2 regions of the Streptomyces sp. NPDC014894 genome follow, and region 1 is predicted to be linked to the other one. Evidence: riboswitches for the same ligand, from Rfam matches in the RefSeq annotation. Region 1 holds a riboswitch; the other holds the start of a gene.
The links. Region 1 has a riboswitch for guanidine ahead of ACF089_RS08545 (DMT family transporter). Riboswitches for the same ligand answer to the same signal wherever they lie in the genome.
Positions count from the first base shown of each region.

Region 2: it holds a riboswitch for guanidine, as region 1 does, so the genes downstream of both, ACF089_RS07835 (DMT family transporter) here and ACF089_RS08545 (DMT family transporter) in region 1, are expected to answer to the same signal.

Region 1 covers NZ_JBIBWD010000003.1:127,906-131,388, forward strand. Annotated here, with positions in the region: gene bcp (thioredoxin-dependent thiol peroxidase) at 1-356, opposite strand, end outside; gene ACF089_RS08535 (DUF3618 domain-containing protein) at 513-833, shown strand; gene ACF089_RS08540 (GroES family chaperonin) at 1,015-1,371, shown strand; guanidine-III (ykkC-III) riboswitch at 1,513-1,588, shown strand; gene ACF089_RS08545 (DMT family transporter) at 1,621-1,941, shown strand; gene ACF089_RS08550 (transglycosylase domain-containing protein) at 2,016-3,483, opposite strand, start outside.
Region 2 covers NZ_JBIBWD010000002.1:883,210-886,692, forward strand. Annotated here, with positions in the region: gene ACF089_RS07820 (MBL fold metallo-hydrolase) at 1-445, opposite strand, end outside; gene ACF089_RS07825 (CGNR zinc finger domain-containing protein) at 537-1,133, shown strand; gene ACF089_RS07830 (DMT family transporter) at 1,407-1,775, opposite strand; gene ACF089_RS07835 (DMT family transporter) at 1,775-2,089, opposite strand; guanidine-III (ykkC-III) riboswitch at 2,109-2,173, opposite strand; gene ACF089_RS07840 (hypothetical protein) at 2,349-2,753, shown strand; gene ACF089_RS07845 (hypothetical protein) at 2,750-3,055, shown strand; gene ACF089_RS07850 (endonuclease/exonuclease/phosphatase family protein) at 3,233-3,483, opposite strand, start outside.

The DNA of each region.
Region 1 (3,483 bases):
CCGGTGACCGTCTTCCCGTAGAGCTTCTTCTCGCCGAAGGCGCCGTACGCCGTCAGCGTCTCCTTCGAGGGATCGCCGACCAGGGTGACCTCGAGGCTCTCCTGCTCACGGAACTTGGCCAGCTTCTCCGGCTTGTCGGGGGAGACGCCGATGACGTCGTAGCTGGCGTCCGCGAGCAGCTGGAGGTTGTCGGTGAAGTCGCAGGCCTGCTTGGTGCAGCCGGGGGTGAGGGCGGCCGGGTAGAAGTAGACGATGACCTTCCGGCCCCGGTAGGAGGCGAGCGACACCTCCTTGCCGTCCGCGTCGGGCAGGGTGAATGCGGGGGCGGTGTCGCCGGGCTGGAGTCGCTCGCTCATGGTTCTCCTCGTGGGGCCGGGCCGGATCGCGCCGGCGGGACAAGCCGTGCGGGTGTACGCCGCCGAGCGTAATAGGGGTGCCGTGGGGTGCGTGCGCGCCCGAGCTGACAGACTGTCGATGAGGAAGTACCGGATCACGACCACGGAGGCAGCGCGGTGTCGGACGCGAGGACCCCTGCGCAGATCGAGGCGGACATCGTCCGCCGGCGCGAGCAGCTTGCCGAGACGCTCGATGAGATCGGGGTGCGGGTGCATCCCAAGACCGTCATCGGCGACGCGAGGGCGAAGGTCGCCGAGACGGTGGACCACACCACGGGCCGTGCCTTCGCCGCGGTGAACCGCACGGTGACGGGTGTGCGGTCGAGGTTCGTCTCCGAGGACGGCACGCCCCGTCTGGAGCGGGTGGTTCCGGTGGCCCTGGTGGTCGTCGGGCTGGTGGGGCTGCTCGCCGTCTCCTCCCGCCGCGGCAGGTCCTGAGCGACCGCCGGGTCCGGCCCGGCCGGGCCCCGGGCCGGTCCTGAACGGGCCGTGCGCACCGGGCCCGCGCGCCGCGCGCCGTACGGACACCGGCCGTCCGTGCCCGCCGCGCGCCGTACGGACACCGGGCCGTCCCACCCCGAGCACCGATGGAACGCCCGGGGGCGGGTAAGTTCGACGCGTGAGCGCCAACAGTCATGAGCAGAGCACCCAGCACGACAAGCTCCCCATCCGGATGCTGCACGACCGTGTGCTGGTGCGGACCGACATCCCGGAGGGCGAGCGGCGTTCCAGCGGGGGCATCGTCATCCCGGCGACCGCCGCTGTGGGCCGCCGGCTGGCCTGGGCCGAGGTCGTCGCCGTGGGTCAGAACGTGCGGACCGTGGAGCCGGGCGACCGGGTGCTGTACGACCCCGAGGACCGTGCCGAGGTCGAGGTGCGCGGGGTGGCGTACGTCCTGATGCGCGAGCGCGATCTGCACGCGGTGGCCGCCGACCGCTTCCAGGGCTCCGAGGACTCCACGGGCCTCTATCTCTGAGGCTCCGGGCTCCGCCCCGCCGGAGCCCGGAAGACCGGAGCCCGGAAGACCGGAGCCCGGAGCCCGGAGGCCCGGAGGCCCGGAACCCGGCCGTCCCCGGGCCCTGCCCGGACCACCCCCTGGTGATCGCCCTCACCACCCCCGCCCCCCGTTTTTGCTACGGTGGGGACACCCCGACGAGACGCGCCGTACCGGGCTTCCGTAAAGACGACGCACCCTGTCGAAGCAGTGCGTCTCGGAGGTGCCGTCATGGCCTGGGTTCTGTTGATCGTCGCCGGTGTGCTGGAAATCGGCTGGTCGATCGGTATGAAGTTCACCGACGGGTTCACCAAGCTGTGGCCCAGTGTGTTCACCGGCGCCGGGATCGTCGCGAGCATGGTCCTGCTGGCGCAGGCCGCCAAGACGCTGCCGATCGGCACCGCGTACGGCGTCTGGGTCGGCATCGGAGCCGCCGGTGCGGCGATCGTCGGCATGGTGGCGCTGAACGAGCCGGTGACGGCGGCGCGGATCTTCTTCGTCTCGCTGCTGCTGGTCGCGGTGGTCGGCCTCAAGGCCACCTCCGGTCACTGACCGGCCCGGCTCCCGCCGCCCCCCCCTGTGCTCCCGCGGTGTTCCGCTGACGGCCCGCACCGGCCGTCAGCGGTTCATCGTGGGGTGGTGACCTGCGGCGACACCTCGGTGCTCAGCGGCGCGGCCGGCCCGTCCAGGACGCCGCCGCCGATTCCGCCGCCCACGGTCCCTGCCCCGCCGACGCCCCCGTCCGGCGGGCCGCCGTCGGGGAAGCCCTCGCCCGGATCCGCGCCGTCGCCGCCTCCGGAGGGCGGACCCGGATCCGTGCCGTCGCCGCCCGTCGCCGCCCCGCCGTCCGCGGGCGGCGGGCTGCCCGCCGGGTCCGGTCCGGGCGGCGGGGACGGGGGCGGCGGGCTCGGCGCGGTGCTCGGCAGCCCCGGGGCGGTCCGCGAGGCCGGGCCGCCGGGGCTCTCGGACCGGGCGGACGACGGCTCCTCCCGTGCGCCGGGCGCCGCCGCCCACAGTTCGAACTCCTCGATCTCCTCGCCCTCCAGGGCCGCGCCGGTGTACTGGCCCCAGATCCGGGCGGGCGCCCCGCCGCCGTTGATCCGCGGCAGCCCCAGCGCCCCGTACAGCGGCTTCTGAGCCCCGCTCGACGGGTCCTGCCCCATCACCGCGACCACGGTCGCCAGCTCCGGGGTGTATCCGGCGAACCAGGCCGCCCGGTCCTCCTCCGCGGTGCCCGTCTTGCCCGCCGAGGGCCGCCCGGCCGACTGCGCCGCCGTGCCGGTGCCGCCGTCGACGACGCTCTGGAGCACGGCCGTCGTGGTGTCGGCGGCCTCCCGGCTGATGGCCCGGCGGCTCTTGCGGCCGGGCAGCGGCACCTCCTCGCCGTCCTTGGTGACCTTGGCGACGATCGTGTACGTACCGTGCCTGCCGTGGTCGGCGAGGGTCGCGTACGCCTCCGTCATGTCCAGCACGCTCGCCGTGGCGGGGCCGAGCGCGATCGACGGGGAGGCGGTCAGATCGGGGGTGCTCGCCGGGATCCCGAGATCGATCGCGGTCTGCCGGACCCGCGCGGGGCCCACGTCCATGGCCATCTGCGCGTACACCGAGTTCACCGACTTGTCGGTGGCCTGGGTGACGGTGATCGGTCCGTAGGAGTGCCCGTCCTCGTTCTCGGGGGAGTACGGCCGGCCGCTCCAGCCCTGGACGGTGCGCCGGTCGGCGCCGTCGTAGACGGTGTCGGGGGTGATCGGTCGGCCGTCCTGGGTACGGGAGCGGTGCTCGATCGCGGCGGCGAGGACGAAGGGTTTGAAGGCGGAGCCGACCTGGTAGTCGCGGCGGGTGGCGTTGTTGACGTACTGCCGCGTGTAGTCGACGCCGCCGTACAGGGCGACGACCCGCCCGGTCGCCGGGTCGATGGACGCGCCGCCGACCCGGACATTGCGGTCGGCCCTGCGCTCGGGGTCCAGCTGGGACGTCACCTGGTCGTCCACCGCGCGGACGAGCGCGTTCTGCTTGGCGCGCTCCAGGGTGGTGGTGATCCGGTAGCCGCCCGCCGCGAGGGTGTTCTCGTCCAGGATCCGATGGCTGGTCAGA
Region 2 (3,483 bases), on a different contig from region 1:
CGGTGATCGCCTCGACTTCCTCGCGCGTCCCAGGACCGTGCAGGGCGGGTACGCCGGTCACCGTGACGGAGCCGCCGCCGGGGCGGTCCAGCTCCACGGACTCCCAGTCGGCCAGCCCCTTGGCGCGGCCGCCCAGACGCCGACCGCCGCCGGGGGTGGTGAGGGTGAGCGGTATTCCGGCCAGCAGGGCCCGGCCGGAGGTGTCGAGATTGTCGGCGTGCTCGTCGTGGGAGAGCAGGACCACGTCGACACGGCCGAGGTCGGCGGGGCTGCCGGAGGAGGGCGCGGTCTTGGTCAGGAGGGGGCCGCCGGGCGTCCGGTGGTCGCCGGGGGCGTCGAAGGTCGGGTCGGTCAGAAACCGCAGGCCGCCGTAGTCGAAGAGAGCGGTCGGGCCGCCGAACACGCGGATGGGGAACTGCTCGCCCGAAGGGCTGGTGGCAGACATGAACAACAAAACCTCACGGATAGAGGGTCGCTTATTCGTGAGTCACCGTAAGCGTTTCTCACGTATACAAGCAAGCCGTACCATGAGAAATATGAAGGAGACCGTGACCGCCGAATCGCTGCACCCGGCGCCGGGCGCCGAGCAGTACCTCGCCCTCGACCTGGCCAACAGCGCCGTCGCCCTCCCCGGCGGTCACCGCAGCGACCTGCTCGGCACGCCCGGCGGAGCCGAACGGTGGCTGGCCGACCGCGGCCTCGCCCCGGCGGACACCGGGCTGCTGGACATGTGCGCCACCCGGCTGCGCTCCCTCCGCGACCACGTGCGCGCCCTGCTCGCCGCCCATGTCGCGGGGCTGCCGGCCCCGGCCGACGCGCTGACCGCAGTGAACGCCGCGCTCACCCGGGCCCCCGCCGCCTCCCTGCTCCACTGGGACCCCGCCCGCGGCCTGTACCGCGAGGCGTCCCACCCCGTCACCCAGATCGTCGAGCACGCCCTCGCCGTCCTCGCCGCCGGCGCCGCCGACCTGCTGACCGGCCCGGACGCCGAACGTCTCACCGCCTGCGGCTCCAGCCCCTGCGACCGCTACCTCCTCCGGCACGGCCGCCGCCACTGGTGCTCCACCCGCTGCGGCGACCGCGCCCGAGCGGCCCGCGCCTACGCCCGCCGGACGCGCCCCGCGGCGGACTGACCTGCGCCCCGCCCGGGCGGCCCGGCGATCCCGGCGGCGGCGCTCCGTCCCCGGCCCCGCCGCCGGCCAGGACCGAGGCGTCCGTCCGTTTCGACGGCGCCGGGGCCTCCCGGCTCCGGAACGCGGAAGAGCCCGCCGGGCCGACCTGGAAAGGTCGGCCCGGCGGGCTCTGCGCGGTGCGGTATCGCGGTGTCCTCGTGTCCGGCTGACACCGGAGCGGAGACCTCGGCCTCGCATCCCGCCGAGGTCTCGCGCCGGGGTCTCCGGCCGAGGTCACCGCGGGCTCTGCGCCTCCGGCAGCTGCTGCTCGGCCTTCGGCCCCGGCTTGGTCTTGACGAACTTCAGGCCGATGACGCACAGGATGATCCCGCCGAGGAACACGCCCTTGAGCACGGAAGCGGGCTCCTCGCCCGTGAGCATGGCGTAGATGACCGTCAGGGCCGCCCCGATGCCGATCCAGACCGAGTAGGCCACGCTGATCGGGATCCGGATCATCGCGTAGCCCAGACCCGCCATGCTGAGCGCCAGCCCGACGAAGAAGACGACGGTGGGACCGGTCTTGCTCAGCCCGTCGGAGAGACCGAGGGCCGTGGCCCAGACGGCCTCGAACACGGCACTGATGAGAAGAATCGCCCAAGGCATCAGCTGACCGCCTTCAGTCCGACGACACAACCGACGAGACCCACCAGCAGGATCACGCGCCCGGTGGAGACGCGCTCCTGGCCGGTCGCCATGGCCCAGACGGCGGTGAGCACCGCGCCGATGCCGACCCAGACCGCGTACGCGGTTCCCGTGGGCAGGCTCTTCATGGCGAATGCCAGACCGGTCATGCTCGCCGCGAGGGCGACGCCGAAGACGACGGTCGGGATGGGGCGCTTGAAGTTCTTGGAAGCTGACAGTGCGGTGGCCCATACGGCCTCCAGCACTCCTGATACGACGAGAATGAACCACGCCATGGCGGAACTGACCTCCTGATATGGCCAGTCTTGTCGCTGAGCGGGTACTGATCCGTCGTCCGCAGGCCCTGTACGGGCCTCGGTTCTTGTATAGCACAGCGGAGTGATGATCTCGCGCTCCGTTCGCGGAGAGTGGCCCAGGTCACGGCGGTCCCCGCGGACGCCCCGCCGATCCGGGAGTCGGCCCGCACCCGCGCCTGCGGGGGGAGCGCCCCGGCGTCCGGCCCGCGTTGTCAGACCCGGGTCCTACGCTTTCGTCATGAGCGTCTCTCTCTACTACACGGCACACCGCGCGACACCCCTGACCGAGGCGGAGTCGGCCTCCGTCAGGCGCGTCGTCGCCGCGCGCACGGCGACCTTCCCGTACGACGACGAGGAAGGCCTGTACGTGTACGACCAGGCCGAGGACGAACCGCGGGAGGTCATCGCCGGGTCCACGAAGATGCCCTTCGACCCCGCCCGTCTGCTGCCGGTGACGGCCCATCTGCTGGACTCCGTGTCGGCGTTGCGCCGGGCCGTTCCCGACGCCGAGTGGCGTGTGCACCTGGACGACCTCGACGTCCCCTGGGACGAGGCGGAGGGGTACAGCCTGCCCGGAATACGCGACGCGGACCTGATCGCGGACCTCGCGGCGGTCCACGACGGGGACGGGACGGCGGTGTGAAGGAAGCCGGTGGGGGAGAGACGTCGGCGTCCCGCGGGCCGGACCCCACGCCCGAGCAGCGTCGCCTCATCGAGTTCGGCGGTGCGCTGTACCGTCGCGTCGCTCCGGACGCCGACCTCGGTCACGTGCTGCTGCCCGAGGACGGGGCGGTGGCCGTCGTGCACCGAGCACGCGGCGGCGGAACGGTCCTCGTGGCAGCCGACCGGTCGGTGCTCTTCTTCGGCTCGGCGCTCGACATCGGCGCCGCCCTGACCCACTTCCGGGCCGGTCGGCGCACGCCGTTGGAGCGGTTCCGGAACTAGGCGAGGCGGAGTCGAGGCCGTACCGTCGCGCGGCCCCGCTGCGGGGGCGCCCGGCGGCCGACCGTACCGGCTGCGGCCCGAACCGGACGACGGGCCGCAGCCGTAACGCGTACGGCCGATCGCGGGACGCCCCCGCCCCGCGCCGTGTTCCCGGCGCGGGACGGGGACGCCGATCCGTCAGAAGAGCAGTTCTCCGGCGGGGTATCCGTTGCCGATTTTGGTGCGGGGGGTGTAGGAGCCTTGGCCGTCGCCTCGGTAGAGCCAGAGGTCGCCCGCGTTGTCGCGGCCGATGAGGTCGGTTTTCTGGTCGCCGGTGAAGTCGCCGGGAGCGAGCAGGGCGGTGTAGATCTGCCAGCCGTTGCCGATTTTGGTGCGGGGGGTGTAGGAGCCTTGGCCGTCGCCTCGGTAGAGCCAGAGGTCGCCCGCGT